One region of the Paeniglutamicibacter kerguelensis genome, then DNA from elsewhere that is predicted to be linked to it. Evidence: predicted binding sites of a transcription regulator. Region 1 holds the regulator's gene; the other holds the start of a gene.
The links. Region 1 encodes LexA, which represses DNA repair genes until DNA is damaged. Its sites were predicted from a motif close to TCGAACANNTGTTCGA; they were not measured.
Positions count from the first base shown of each region.

Region 1 (7,599 bases):
TGTCCACCGAACTCGAAGACGTCACCGAGGTCGAATACCGCCAGCTGAGGCTCGAGCGCGTGGTGCTGGCCGGGATCTGGAATGAAGGCACCGCACAGGATGCCGAAAACTCCCTGCGCGAACTCGCCGCCCTGGCTGAGACGGCCGGCTCCGAGGTGCTTGACGGCATTGTGCAACGCCGTGCCAAACCGGACCCGGGAACCTTCCTGGGCTCGGGCAAGGCAATGGAATTGCGTGAGATCGTGTCCGCCACGGGCGCCGACACCGTCATCATCGACTCCGAGCTCTCCCCGTCGCAGCGCCGTGCACTCGAAGACGTCGTGAAGGTCAAGGTCATCGACCGGACCGCGCTGATCCTGGACATCTTCGCCCAGCACGCCAAGAGCCATGAGGGGCGCGCCCAGGTCGAACTGGCTCAGCTTGAATACCTTCTCCCGCGACTGCGCGGCTGGGGCGATTCCATGTCGCGCCAGGCCGGTGGCCGCGTGGGTGCCGCAGGTGGCGGCATCGGCTCCCGCGGTCCTGGCGAAACCAAGATCGAACTGGACCGCCGGCGCATCCGCGACCGCATGGCCAAACTTCGCAAGGAAATCAAGGGTATGCTCCCGGCCCGGGAAGCCAAGCGGGCAAACCGGAAGCGCAACGAAGTGCCCTCGGTCGCAATCGTCGGTTACACCAACGCGGGCAAGTCCTCGCTGCTCAACAGGCTCACGCATGCCGGCGTCCTGGTGGAAAACGCGCTCTTCGCGACCCTGGATCCCACGGTGCGACAGGCCGAAACCGGCGACGGACTGAACTACACGCTCACCGACACGGTGGGCTTCGTCAAGTCGCTTCCCACCCAGCTCGTGGAGGCGTTCCGTTCCACGCTCGAGGAGATCGCGGACGCGGACCTGATCCTGCACGTGGTCGACGCGGCGCACCCGGACCCGGAAGGGCAAATCCAGGCGGTGCGCACGGTGCTCAACGACATCGATGCCCGGAACATCCCCGAAATCATTGTGTTGAACAAGGCGGATGTGGCCGACCCCTTCGTGGTGGAGCGCCTGCGCCAACGCGAGCCGAACCACGTGATTGTCTCGGCCCGCACCGGTGACGGCATCGAAGAACTGCTGCAGAAGATCAGTGCGGCAATTCCGCGGCCCAATGTCCAACTAGAATTGATGATCCCCTACGATCGAGGCGACGTGGTCAATAAGCTCCACGGCGCCGAGGCTGAAATCTTGGCCATCGAACACACCGAAAACGGGACGCGCATGATGGTCAAGGTGCGCGAGGGCATGGCCGCGGAAGTGGAGCAATTTAGTATTCATGGCTGAGGAATCACAAGTCATAGCCCTGTTGGACGCTGCGGTGTCCTCGATGGGCGGGCAGAGCAGGCCGGGCCAGCACGAGATGGCAAAACAGGTCGTGCGCGCCATGGAAACCGGCGAGCACCTTTTGGTGCAGGCCGGGACCGGAACCGGAAAGTCGATGGCTTACCTGGTTCCGGCCCTTGCGCACGCCCTGGACTCGGAAAAGCCCGTGGTGATTTCGACCGCAACGCTGGCCCTCCAAGCCCAGATTGTAGGACGCGACGTTCCGCGGCTCTTGAAGTCGCTGAAGGATGAGCTGCCCCGCGAGATGGAGGTGGCCTTGGTCAAGGGCCGCTCCAATTACGTGTGCCAGTACAAGCTCGGCGGCGGCTACCCGGACGACGACGAGGGAACGCTGTTCTCGATCGAATCCGACGCCCCGGTGGCCGGCGGCTACGCGGACGGCCCGTCCTCCGCACTCGGGCAGGAAGTCGTGCGCCTGCGCCAATGGGCCGAGCGCACCGAAACCGGTGACCGCGACGACCTGACACCGGGCGTCAGCGACAAGGCTTGGCGCCAGGTCTCGGTCAGTGCCATGGACTGCCTGGGATCCCAGAAATGCCCGATGGCTTCCGATTGCTTCAGCGAGATGGCCCGCGCCCGCGCGGCCGATGCCGACGTGGTGATCACCAACCACGCAATGCTCGCGGTGTCGGCGTTCGAGGGCCTGGCCGTGCTGCCGGACTTCGACACGGTCATCATCGATGAGGCCCACGAACTGCAGGACCGGGTGACAAGTTCGGTGACCCGCCCGCTGTCGGTCAACATGGTCCAGACCGCCGCCTCGGCGGCCCGCAAGCATTGCGCGGTAAGCGTCGACGCGCTGAACCAGGGGGCCAAGGCGCTGCAGCGCAGCCTCGAAGGCGTCCCTACGGGCTTGATGGCCCGCGGCCTCAACGAGGAACAAGAAGCAGCGATCAACCAGATCGCCGAGGCCGCACGCGTGGTCCTTTCGGATTCGAAGCCCGAGGCCAATGCGCCGGCGGACGGCGGACGGCAGATGGCTCGTTCGCAGGTCATGTACCTGGTGGAGCAGTGCACCAAGATGCTTGAAATGACCGAGGAGCGGGAAGTCATCTGGGCTTCGCGCCCGGGGCATTTCAGCCCGGGGGAGGGCTACGTCCAGCCGGACGAGTCGAGCCAGCCGACGCTCAATGTCGCACCCCTGTCGGTCGCCGGCAAGCTTCGTGAGGGCCTCTTTGATGGTCGCACCGTCATCCTGACCAGCGCCACCCTGGCCATCGGGGCGGCCTTCGAGCCCGTCGCCGGCGCCTTGGGATTGGTCGGCGACGGCGCACCAACATGGAACGGCGTCGATGTGGGAAGCCCCTTCGACTACCCCAAGCAGGGCATCCTGTATGTGGCAAAGCACCTGCCCAAGCCGGGGCGCCAGATGTCGCAGGAAATGCTCAGCGAGATCGAAGACCTCATCAAGGCTTCCGGGGGAGGGGCCCTGGCGCTGTTCACCTCGCGCCGCGCAGCGGAGGAAGCAGCCGAGATCCTGCGTTCTCGGTTGGACATTCCGATTTTGTGCCAGGGCGAATCAAGCATGAAGGCCTTGGTCGACCAGTTCTCCGCCGAACCGGACACCTGCCTCTTCGGAACCATGACCCTGTGGCAGGGCGTCGACGTGCCGGGCAACGCGTGCCGCCTGGTGATCATCGACAAGATCCCGTTCCCCCGGCCCGACGACCCGCTTTCCTCGGCTCGCAGCCGGGATGTCGCCAAACACGGCGGCAACGGGTTCATGGCCGTGGCGGCGAGCCACGCCGCTGTCAGGTTGGCACAGGGTGCGGGACGCTTGATTCGTTCGGTCAACGACCGCGGAGTCGTGGCCGTCCTGGACTCGCGTCTGGCAACGGAACGCTATGGAAGCTTCCTGCGGGCCTCTTTGCCGCCATTGTGGGCCACCCCGGACAAGCCGACGGTGTTGGCCGCGCTGGAACGGCTCAACGAAACCTAGGAGACATTGCGGTCCATTGGGAGCGCAGGCGTCAATAAACCAATGAGGAAGGGGCCGGTCGATTCGACCGGCCCCTTCCTCATTGATATGCCTGTGACGTCCCTAGATGGAGCGCATGACCGAAACCACTTTGCCCATGACCGTTGCCGCGTCACCGAGGATCGGTTCGTAGCGGGAGTTCTGGGGCAGCAGCCAGGTGTGGCCATCTCGCTGGCGGAAGGTTTTCACCGTGGCTTCGTCGTCGAGCAGCGCCGCAACGATGTCGCCGTTGACTGCTGTTTGCTGACGTCGCACGACAACCCAGTCGCCATCGCAAATGGCGGCATCGATCATGGAATCGCCGCTGACCTTGAGCATGAAAAGTTCGCCATGACCTACGAGCTGGCGCGGCAACGCAAACACGTCTTCCACTGCCTGGTCAGCGAGGATCGGGTTGCCCGCAGCAATTCGGCCCACCAATGGAACCATGGCGGTATCCGCCGAAGTGGTCAGTTCCGAGACATTCATTCCGTTCGCGGCCTTGAGCTCGGCCTGACCGGAAACCACTTCAAGTTTCGTGTCGGATTTGAGTTGCAAAGGCAGCAGGATTTCCATGGCGCGCGGACGTCGGGGATCGCGACGGATATAGCCAAGCTTTTCGAGCTGGCTCAGCTGATGCGTCACGCTCGAGAGGCTGGCCAGGCCCACCGCGTCACCGATCTCTCGCATGGAAGGCGGGTAGCCGTTGGCACTGACCGAGCGCTGGATCGTTTCGAGAACCTTTTTCTGGCGAATGGTCAGGCTCTTCGCGTCTCGCCGAGGGGTTCGTTGTTCGGTCGTCATTCTGTGTGCCTCATCCCGATCGTCGGCGGTTGGCCCGCGCGTTCCGCAATTTGTCGGTGCGGAGTGATGAAGTGAATTCACCGTTCCACAACACTTATCTTAGTGGACGGCGGCGACCCTTTCAAAGATTTGTTCGAACCGATCTGGACACGTGTCGTTGAAAAGTGCTAGAAATAACTTGCGAACTACGAACACATATTCGAAAAATGTGTTCGAACGATAGAAGCTTGTTCGATTTGTGGCCCACTCGCATCGGCCCGTCGTATCTCTAAGGAAAGGCAAAGACATGGCAAACTCTGCTCTCTCGGCCCCGCTCCACCTCGTTCCGGATCCCATCGCGTACCACGCACCGCAGGAGGCTCCGCTGCGGTTGACGCGCCGCGGGAAATTCGTTTTGATCGCCATGCCGATCTTCATGGCCAGCATGGGTGTACTCATGCTTCTCGGCTTGTTCCTGTCACCGGCCAAGGCCTCTGCCGACGTGCCCGTGGGTGTCGCCGCCCTCAGTGTCACCGTGATCGAAGGCGACACGCTCTGGGGGCTGGCTCGCCAGTTCGCGCCCCAGCTTGACCCCCGCGAAGCGGTGCGCCAGATCGCCGAAATCAACAACCTTGAGGGAGACGTCCTGTACGCGGGAACGGAACTCTACATTCCAACGGCACGCTAGCTGCCGCCCCGCAGACGGCGGATGTGACCCCCGCGTCATTGCGAACCGATTGTTACCCCGTTCCACATTGCTGATTCTGATGCCTTGGACCGCGCGCCCTAGACTTATGGGGTGAATGAACGGCTAAATCGCCTGGCAAAATTGCCCCTGCGAGAGAATCTTCAAGGTCTTGAACCCTACGGCGCACCCCAAATTGACGTACCGATCCAGCTGAACGTCAATGAAAACACCCATCCGTTGCCCGAAGCCGTTCATCGCGCGATCGTCGAGGAAGTGTCCGCTGCGGCGCTGGGACTTAATCGCTACCCCGACCGTGAATTCACCGAGTTGCGTGAGCGCCTGGCAGCCTACCTCGGCCACGACCTGAATGCCGAGAATATCTGGGCGGCAAACGGATCCAATGAAGTGCTGCAACAAATCCTGCAGGCATTCGGCGGACCGGGCCGCACGGTCATGGGATTCCCTCCCACCTATTCGATGTACCCGCTGCTGGCCAGCGGAACCGACACCGCATACATTGCCGGTGTTCGCTCCGAGGGCTATGCCCTGTCCGCAGCCGATGCCGCGGAACAGGTGCGCGCCGCGGCACCCAACATCGTTTTCCTTTGCTCACCCAACAACCCGACGGGTACGGCCCTGGGCCTGGATGTCGTCGAGGCCGTCTACGAGGCCGGTGCCGCAAGCAATGCCATCATCATCGTGGATGAGGCCTACGCGGAATTTGCCCACAACGGAACCCTGTCGGCGCTGTCCCTGTTGCCGGGCCGCGAGCGCTTGATCGTCTCACGCACCATGTCCAAGGCCTTCGCCCTGGCCGGGGCCAGGGTTGGTTACCTCGCCGCCGCTCCCGAGGTCACCGATGCCATCCGCTTGGTCCGTCTGCCGTACCACCTTTCGGCGGTGACCCAGGCGACGGCCAATGCCGCGCTCAAGCACGTCGAGGCGCTGCTGGCCAACGTCGAGGACATCAAGTCCCAGCGCGACCGGATCGTCAACGAGCTGACCCGCATGGGCTTGAACCCTGCGTCGTCGGACTCGAACTTCGTGTTCTTCGGCGGCCTCGAGAACCCCCGGTACATCTGGGAGGGCCTGCTGGAAGCCGGAGTCATCATCCGCGATGTCGGCATCCCCGGCCACCTGCGCGTCACGGCCGGCACCGAAGCCGAAACCACGGCGTTCCTGGTCCGCTTGGAAGAACTGCTCAATCAGGGTCCGCACGGGCACTAACGCTAAACTCATAGGTGCGGGGTTGCGCCGGACATATCCGTGTCCCCATCCCCGTGCCTCACATCCTCGTCTAAACGCCTGATCAAAAGGAATGTGCATGTCTGCCGAAAAACTCACGGGTCGTCGCGCTCGCCTCGAACGCACCACCAGCGAGTCCTCCGTCTTTGTCGAACTCGATTTGGACGGCACCGGCCGTTCCGAAATCAGCACCAGTGTTCCGTTCTACGACCACATGCTGACCGCACTTTCCAAGCATTCGCTGATCGACCTCACGGTGCGCGCCACCGGCGACACCCACATCGACGTGCACCACACCGTCGAGGACGTTGCCATCACCATCGGTGAGGTCCTGCGCACCGCGCTAGGCAACAAGGCGGGCATCCGCCGCTTCGGTGAAGCCACGGTTCCGCTGGACGAGGCACTGGCAAACGCCGTCGTCGACATCTCCGGTCGACCCTACCTGGTGCACACCGGCGAGCCCGCGGGACAGGAATACCACCTCATCGGCGGACACTTCACCGGTTCGCTGACCCGCCACGTCTTCGAGGCGCTCACCCTGCACGCCCAGATCTGCCTGCACATGACCGTGATCGGCGGCCGGGACCCGCACCACATCGTCGAGGCCCAGTTCAAGGCCTTCGCCCGCGCACTGCGCGAAGCCGTGGAGCCCGATGCCCGCATCGGCAACGCCATCCCTTCCACCAAGGGTGCGCTGTAAATGGCCGAGCGCAAGAAAGTCACTGTTCTTGACTACGGGTCGGGCAACGTCCGCTCCGCGGTGCGTGCACTTGAGGCGGCCGGGGCCGAGGTAACGCTCTCGGCAAAGCCCGACGACATCCTCAACTGCGACGGACTCTTTGTCCCGGGCGTCGGCGCCTACGCCGCGGTCATGCAGGCGCTCAACGATGTCGGGGCCATCCGCTGGATCGGACGCCGCATCGCCGGCGGCCGACCGGTCCTTGGCATCTGCGTTGGACACCAGATCTTCTTTGAAGAAGGCGTTGAACACGGGGTGCGCACCCCGGGCATGGGCGAATGGCCGGGCACCGTGGAGCTGCTCAAGGCACCCGTCGTCCCGCACATGGGATGGAACACCGTCACGCCCCCGGAAGGCAGCAAGCTCTTCAAGGGCATCGAAAACGAACGCTTCTACTTTGTGCACTCCTACGCGGTGCAGGAATGGAACTTCGACGTGGCCCAGCCTAAGATGCTCCCGCCGCAGGTGACCTGGTCGGAACACGGGGTCCCCTTCGTGGCCGGCGTGGAAAACGGCCCGCTGTGCGCCCTGCAGTTCCACCCCGAGAAGTCCGGCGAAGCCGGTGCGCAATTGCTGCGCAACTGGTTGGAGACCCTCTAACATGTGGACGATCTTGCTCATGCTGTTGGCCGGGCTGCTGGCCGGCGGCGCAATTTCGCTGCGCCAGCAACGGGCACACATCTCCTGGATCATTGCCTGCTGGATCCTCGCCGGCATGGCCCTGATCGCCGGATACCTACTGACCTTCTGAGAACCTTGAGCCGGCACCCAAGCGGTTTCGGCAGGGCCGACGGCCCGGAAAAACCTA
Region 1 is NZ_JAGIOF010000001.1:820,469-828,067, forward strand. Features, by position in the region: gene hflX (GTPase HflX) at 1-1,319, shown strand, start outside; gene JOF47_RS03640 (ATP-dependent DNA helicase) at 1,312-3,318, shown strand; gene lexA (transcriptional repressor LexA) at 3,421-4,140, opposite strand; gene JOF47_RS03650 (LysM peptidoglycan-binding domain-containing protein) at 4,427-4,807, shown strand; gene JOF47_RS03655 (histidinol-phosphate transaminase) at 4,919-6,034, shown strand; gene hisB (imidazoleglycerol-phosphate dehydratase HisB) at 6,132-6,752, shown strand; gene hisH (imidazole glycerol phosphate synthase subunit HisH) at 6,753-7,391, shown strand; gene JOF47_RS03670 (hypothetical protein) at 7,393-7,542, shown strand.

Region 2 (7,599 bases), on a different contig from region 1:
CATGGTTCCTTTGTGGCGTACTGTGTCGGGTTTGCGATGTTCAACCTCAGCTTGGGGATGTACCAGGCGGGGACTCGAGCGCTCTCCGTTGAGGGTGTGCCGCTGGAGGAGACCTCTACCGCGGCCGGCCTCAATGAGCTGGCGCTCTCAGTGGGCATTGCGGTTGGTGCGGCCGTGGTGAAAATGATTTCATCGACGTTCGCCGTCTCTGGTCACATTAGCGAGGGTGGCCTCATCGCAATCTGGGGAGCATTGGCCGTTGCCGCACTGGTCGCAGCGGCAGCCTCCGCCAGCTACCCCAAGCGCAAGGCCTCCGGGGTCCTGGCATGAGCGCACCTGTCCAGCCAACCGATTTTCTCCAGGCGCCGGAAGCGATCCCGGCCTTGGACGCCGGGATCGAGGGCAGAGTGGCAGCAGCCTTGGAGCGCTGGCAATCCGATGTTCTTGGCCTGAGCCATGCAATTCATGCCGATCCCGAGCCCAGCGGGGAAGAGTTTCGTGCCGCGGACCGGGTCTCCAAGCTGCTGAAAAAGGCCGGCTTCACTTTCGATGCCGTCCAGCCCGAATTGTCGACTTCTTTCAGTGCGCGGTTCGGTTCCGGAGAACTGGTGGTGGCGCTCTGCGTCGAATACGATGCCCTGCCGTTCATTGGACACGCCTGTGGGCACAATGTGAACGCGGCTTCCGCCGTGGGTTCCGCCCTGGGCCTGGCTGCCGTGGCCGGGGAGCTTGGCGTCACCGTCAAGGTGTTGGGCACGCCGGCCGAGGAGACCACGGGCGGCAAGGTGGACCTGATCAACGAAGGCTTCTTCGCCGATGTTTCAATGGCCATGATGGCCCATGCCGGTTCCGAGGACGTGGTTGGTGGCACCTCGCTGGCCGTGTGCATGTGGGACGTGCTCTACGAGGGCCGTCCCGCGCACGCCGCAGCAGCACCAGAGGAGGGCATCAATGCCCTGGACGCATTGGTTGTCGCGCAAACCGCCGTCGCCCTGGCAAGGCAACAGCTTCCTCCGGGGTCCGTTGTGTCGCTGATTGTTACGGAGGGCGGGAACGCGGTCAACGTCATCCCAGAACGCGCCCGGGCCAGCGTGGAAATGCGATCGCCCAGCATGGCCAGCTTGGGCATCATCGAGGGACGGGTTCGGCGTTGCCTGGAGGCCGGTGCACATGCCAGCGGCAGCTCCCTCACGATCACTCCCACAGGCCACCCCTTCGTGGAGCTGCGGCAGGATCTCTTCCTGTCCGAGGCCTACTGCAAGTCGATGGCTGTCCGGGGGCGGGACGTCCGTTTCAGCACGGAGCCGGTGGCGTCCACCGACATGGGCAACGTCTCCCACCTGGTGCCAAGCATTCACCCGTTGCTGGGGTACGACGTGGGTGGCGCCGTCCATCACACGGCAGAGTTTGCCAGCCACGGGGTGTCGGTCTCCGCAGACAGGGCGGTGCTCGACGGCGCCTTCGGCCTGGCCATGGCAGCCAGCGCGGCGGCAGCCGACCCCCGGCAACGAGAACGGCTGCTCAGCAACCCCCACGGATGATCTGCCCACCATCCGGATCGAAACCGGGTGTCTGGACTAAACGCCGTTGGCGGTTTCCCGTATTGAATACGGGCAACCGCCAGCGGCGTTTTTTGCGTACGGAGGCCACTTCTTCTACCCCGGCAGGCCTTCATAGACCACGTTGCCGGTCTTGAGGTTTTCGTTGATGAGTTCGGGAAACATCTTGAGGAACGTTTCTCACTCGGTCACGAAGTTGTCCTTGATGATGGCCGGCACTATGTACACCGGTTTGGCGCTGACTGCCTCGCTCAGGCACCCGGCCCCATCGGGTCGCCGCGGACCAGGTTTCCACGGGCAGGGCCGCCGGCACACATACGTAGGCAGCAACCGGAACCATGGCCACGATGCGCTCGCCGCCGTAGCCATCCGATTAAAGACCGAGGGGCGTGGCCGCGGATCCGTTGTTGCGAATCCGCGGCCACGCCCCCGTCGCCGTTGCGCCGGACGGCGATCTAGCGCAACGGGTTGAAGTGCCGCATCACGGCCGGGACCGATTCCCCGGTGATCGATGCGGCAAGCATCTTGCCGGTCAGCGGACCCAGCGCCACGCCCCACATGCCGTGCCCGCCTGCAACGTGCACGCGGGAGGAACGGGTGGCGCCGATCAGCGGCAGGCCGTCGGTGGTGCAGGGGCGCGATCCGACCCATTCCTCCTGGCGGTCCTCCCAGTTGATGCCCTTGAACAGCGGGGAGGCGGCCGCAACGATCGCCTCGATCCGCTTGGGTTCCAGCGGGTGGTCGGCGTCGCGGAACTCCATGGTCCCGGCAACCCGGAAGCGGTCCCCCAGCGGGGTGCAGGCCACGCGTTGTGCCGGGAAATAGATCGGGTGGGTCGGCATGACCTCGGGAACCACCGTGAAGGAGTAGCCGCGGCCGGCCTGGACCACGCGCTTGACGCCGAACTTCCGAGCGAGCTGGCCCAGCCAGGCACCGGAGGCGATGACCACCGAGTCGGCGTTCTGGCTCCGGCCCTGCGCGTCCACCACCTCTACACCGTTGGCGTGTTCGCGGATGTCGGCCACGTCGAAGTCGGTGACGATTTCCGCGCCGCGCGCCAGCACCGAGTCGGCGAGCGAGTCCATGAACTTGGGCGGGTTGATGAAACGCTGGTGGTGGATCTGGACGCCAGCCTTGACCCCGTCGCCCAGGGTCGGTTCCATGGCGCGGATTTCCTCGGCGCTCATCAAGTCGAATTCGACCTTGCCTCCGGAGGCGCGGATGCCCTCGAACTCGTGCAGCAGGGCGTCGCGGTCCTTGAGGTTCTTGAAACCGGTGAGGAACGGTTCGGCGGGCTTGGCTTTTTCGTGCATGCCCGCGGAGAGCGCCACCGACCCCGCGTCGGACCCCGCGCCGCCTGCATGCGCGCTCGAGTCGTTGCGGGCGATCTTGGTAATGGAGCTGCCGTCGGAAATCTCGTCGAAGGCATCAAGGCCGGTGGCGCCGATCTCGCTGAAGACGGCCATGGCCTCGCGCCACTTTCCCGGCGTGCAATGCCGGGCGAACCCGAGCAGGAAGCGGATCAGCGAGGGCTTTGCCGAGAGCGGGATGTAAAGCGGCGAGGCCGGGTCGAACATCGTCTTCAGCCCGTAGGTCAGCACCGATGGCTCGCTCAGCGGAAGCGTAAGGGCCGGGGTGAGCCAGCCGGCGTTGCCCCAGGAGGAACCCGCGGCCACACCTTTGCGGTCCACGATGGTGACCTTGACGCCACGCTCCTGGAGGTACCAGGCGGTGGAAAGCCCCACCATGCCCGCACCGACGACAACAACATGCTCCGGGGTCTGCGTATTGACCATCTCTGGCTCCAATCTGAGTTCATGGTTGCGGCCGCACCAGCACCTCTCTGTGCGCCTGCAGCCGGGAAAATCCTGGTGTTCCGTGGCGGGGCCGGCCGGGTCCCACTTGCCCGGCCGGCCCCGTCACGAGTCTTGAAGGAAAACCGCGTCGGTTTAGACGTAGTCCTTGTACTTTTCCAAGTGGCGGACCGGGGTGGAGAGTGCGTCGCGGCGGAACGGGTCGCCCAGTTCGCGGGTGCACATGATCTCGATGACGGTGGTCTTGCCGTCGACCATCTGGTTGTTCAGCGCCTCCTTGAGAGCGGAACCGACGTTCTCCAGCTTGTCCACGACGATGCCCTCGGCGCCCATGCTGCGGGCCATTTCGGCGAAGGACTCGCCGTTGTCCAGCTCGCCGGCGATGAAGCGGCGGTTGTAGAACTCGACCTGGTTCTTCTTCTCGGCGCCCCACTGGCGGTTGCGGAAGACGATCGCGGTGACCGGGATGTCGTGGCGGACCGCGGTGAGGACCTCGCCCATGCTCATGGCCCAGGCGCCGTCACCGGCGTAGGCGATGGCCGGACGGTGCGGGGCCGCGGCCTTGGCACCGATCATGGTCGGCAGCGCATAGCCGCAGTTGCCGAAGGACATCGGGGCGAAGAAGCTGCGCGGCTTCTCGAAGCGCAGGTAGCTGTGGGCAACCGAGTTAATGTTTCCGATGTCGGTGGAGACCATGACGTCTTCCGGCATCGCCTTTTCCAGTTCGCGAAGCACCTGGCGCGGGTGCAGCCAGTTGCCTTCCTCGCCTTCGGCCTCGGCGATGACGTCGAGCGAGTATTCGTCCTGCTCATGGGTCCACTCGGAGAGCTCCTGCTCCCAGGCTTCCTTCTCGGCCTTGATGGTTGCCGCGCGCTCGTCCTTGGTGCTGTCGGAGGCCAGGGTCTTGCCCTCGAGTCGTTTGGCCAGTTCGATGGCCACGGCCTTGGCGTCGCCGGTGATGCCTACGGCGATCTTCTTGACCAGACCGAGCTTGGTGTGGTCCGCGTCGATCTGGATGATCTTGGCCTCGGTGGGCCAGTAGGCCTGGCCGTACTGCGGCAGGGTGCCGAACGGGCCAAGCCGGGTGCCGAGGGCGATCACGACGTCGGCCTGCGAGATCAGCTTCATGCCGGCCTTGGATCCCTGGTAGCCCAGCGGGCCCGCCCAGAGCGGGTGGCTGGCCGGGAAGGAGTCGTTGTGCTGGTAGCTGTTGACCACCGGTGCGCCGAGGCGCTCGGCCAGCGCCTTGCATTCCTCCACGCCGTCGGCCATGACCACGCCGCCGCCGGAAACGATGACGGGGAACTTGGCGGTCGACAGCAGATCGATGGCCTCGTCGAGGGACTTGGTGCCGCCGGCGCCGCGGTCCACGCGGCGCGGGGCCGGGATCTCGGTGATCGATTCGCCGTAGAAGTAGTCGCGCGGGATGTTCAGCTGGGTCGGGCCGTTTTCGCTCATGGCGCGGTCGAAGCAGCGTGCGGTGAATTCCGCCATGCGGTTCGGGTGGGTCACGTGGCCCTGGTACTTGGTGAACTCCTGGAACATCGGGAGCTGGTTTGCTTCCTGGAAGCCGCCCAGGCCGATGGTGTTGGTTCCGGCCTCCGGGGTGATGATGACGACCGGGCTGTGTGCCCAGTAGGCCGCGGCGATGCCGGTGACGCAGTTGGAGATGCCGGGGCCATTCTGGCCGATGACCACGCCGTGGCGGCCGGAGGCCCGTGCATAGCCGTCGGCCATGTGTGCCGCGCCCTGCTCGTGGACCACGGGGACCAGGCGGATGCCGGCCGGGGCGAAGATGTCCATGGCATCCATGAACGCGGAGCCCATGATGCCGAAGATGTCGGTGACGTCGTTGGACACCAGGGTCTCAACGAAGGCTTCCGACGACGTCATCTTCTGGGCGCCCTTGGTTACTTCGCGGGAAGTGGCCTTTTCGGTCATAACTACTCTCCTTCGGGGTATCGAAACCTCACCATCGGGCAAAGTTCCAAAAAATGGTTCGTTTTGTTCCCAAAAGCGGGATTAATGACAAAACTATGCGATCCAAATCACATCCGTCAACCCCCTGTTCCATTTATTCTTCTCACTGATACGATTTAATGAAACTTCGCATATCGGCAGATCGGACCAATCATGGAAAACCTCACGGAACCGGAACTCGGACCCGCGGGTGCCGTCCAGGGGGAAACCCCGGCCCTTCGGCTGTTCGCGTTGCTCGAGCTGATCACCACCCGCGACCAGCTCTTTACGCTGCAGTCATTGGTTGACCAGACGGGCCTGCCCAAGCCGACGCTGCACCGCATGCTGCAGCAGTTGGAAGGCGCTAACCTGCTGACCCGGCAGAGCGACGGCCGGCATTACGGGACGGGCTCTCGCATGCGGCGCATGGCCGAGGACGTGCTGCTGAACGACACCCGCTACGGGACCCGCCACGCGATCCTGCGCCGCCTGGTCGACGAGATCGGCGAAAGCTGCAACATCACGGCACTGTCCGGCAACGAGGTCATCTACCTTGACCGAGTGGAAACCAACGAACCTATTCGCGTCCATCTGGGTCCGGGCTCGCGCGTACCGGTGCACTGCTCGGCCAGCGGAAAGATGATCCTTTCCCAGTTCGGCCCCACGCAGCGCGAACGCGTGCTTGCCACCGGGGCCCTGCAGCGCTTCACCGCCCACACCCTCACCGACACGGCCGAGATAGAGGCCGAACTCGACCAGATCCGCCTCCACGGTTACGCGCTGGACCGCCAGGAGTTCCTCGACGGGCTGGTCTGCTTGGCCGTCCTGGTCCCGAACTCCTCCGGGCGCTCGAACCTTTGCGTGGCGGTGCAGGCGCCGATGATGCGCAAGAGCACCGACGACCTGATCAAGCTGCTGCCGGCCCTGCGGCTGGCCGCGGAAAGCATCGCCCGCATCGAGGACCACGCGGACCTGGGTTCCCCGGAATCCGAACCGCTTGTGGTCGGGTGGTGAGGAAATGAACGAGATCCAGGCGCCCGGCCAGTCCCCCGTGTCGGTGCGCGAGGTCTTCGGCATCGACAGCGACCTGCGCGTCGCCAAGTTCGCCGAACGCACCGAACACGTACCGCAGATCGATCCCGCCTACCGTTTCAACCGCGACACCACCCTGGCCATCCTGGCCGGCTTCACGCACAACAGCCGCGTCATGGTCCAGGGATTGCACGGCACCGGGAAATCCACCCACATCGAACAAGTCGCCGCCCGGCTGAACTGGCCCGCCATGCGCGTGAACCTGGACGGGCACATCAGCCGGCTGGACCTGGTCGGCAAGGACACCGTGGTCGTCCGGGACGGCCAACCCGCCACCCAGTTCCAGGAGGGCGTGGTGCCCTGGGCGATGGTCCAGCCCATGGCCTTGATCTTCGACGAATACGACGCCGGGCGCCCGGACGTGATGTTCGTGATCCAGCGCCTGCTGGAGCGCGAGGGCAGCTTCACGCTGACCGACCAGAACCGGGTCATCCACCCGCACCCGCACTTCAGGCTTTTTGCCACGTCCAACACCGTGGGACTGGGCAACCTCAACGGCATGTACCACGGGGTGCAGCGGCTGAACCATGCGCAGCTGGACCGCTGGAACATCGTGGCGGCGCTGAACTACCTGCCCCTCGAGGACGAGGCGCAGATCGTCGCGGCCCGTGTCCCGGCGCTTGCCGACGCCAACGGCATGGAACTAATCCGCTCCATGGTGCAGGTCGCCACGCTGACCCGCGACGGCTTTGCCGCCGGCGACATCTCCACGCTCATGTCCCCGCGCACGGTGATCACCTGGGCGGAGAACATCTCGATCTTCCGCGACCCGGGCCTGGCCTTCCGGCTTTCCTTCGTCAACAAGTGCGACGAGGCCGAACGCTTCACCATCTCCGAGTACTACCAGCGGTGCTTCGCCTCCGAACTCGACGAGTCGTTCGCGCTCGTCCCGGCCGGAGTCTAGGGACGTGGGTGCCGCGGGCGCGCAGCTTGCCTCAGAACGCCGGACCCAGGAAATCCGGCAGCTGTGCGCGGCCAGCCTGCGCGCCCTGGCCCGGGACCCGGCGCTGGACCTGCTCGGACGGCATGTCTACCGCGGGACCAACATCCTGGCATTGAACGCCCCGCACCTCTATCCACCCCCCGAGACGGCATCCTTCGAATCTTTCAGGGGCGCCAGCGACGGCATGGCATTGCGTGTGCTGCATTCGGACGCGGCAATGCACCGCGCGGCC
Region 2 is NZ_JAGIOF010000004.1:199,821-207,419, forward strand. Features, by position in the region: gene JOF47_RS20325 (MFS transporter) at 1-330, shown strand, start outside; gene JOF47_RS20330 (M20 family metallopeptidase) at 327-1,541, shown strand; gene JOF47_RS20335 (NAD(P)/FAD-dependent oxidoreductase) at 2,015-3,355, opposite strand; gene xsc (sulfoacetaldehyde acetyltransferase) at 3,509-5,314, opposite strand; gene JOF47_RS20345 (IclR family transcriptional regulator) at 5,507-6,346, shown strand; gene JOF47_RS20350 (AAA family ATPase) at 6,351-7,328, shown strand; gene JOF47_RS22410 (cobaltochelatase CobT-related protein) at 7,333-7,599, shown strand, end outside.
Region 2: the regulator LexA is predicted to act here: its motif matches at 5,361-5,376, upstream of xsc (sulfoacetaldehyde acetyltransferase).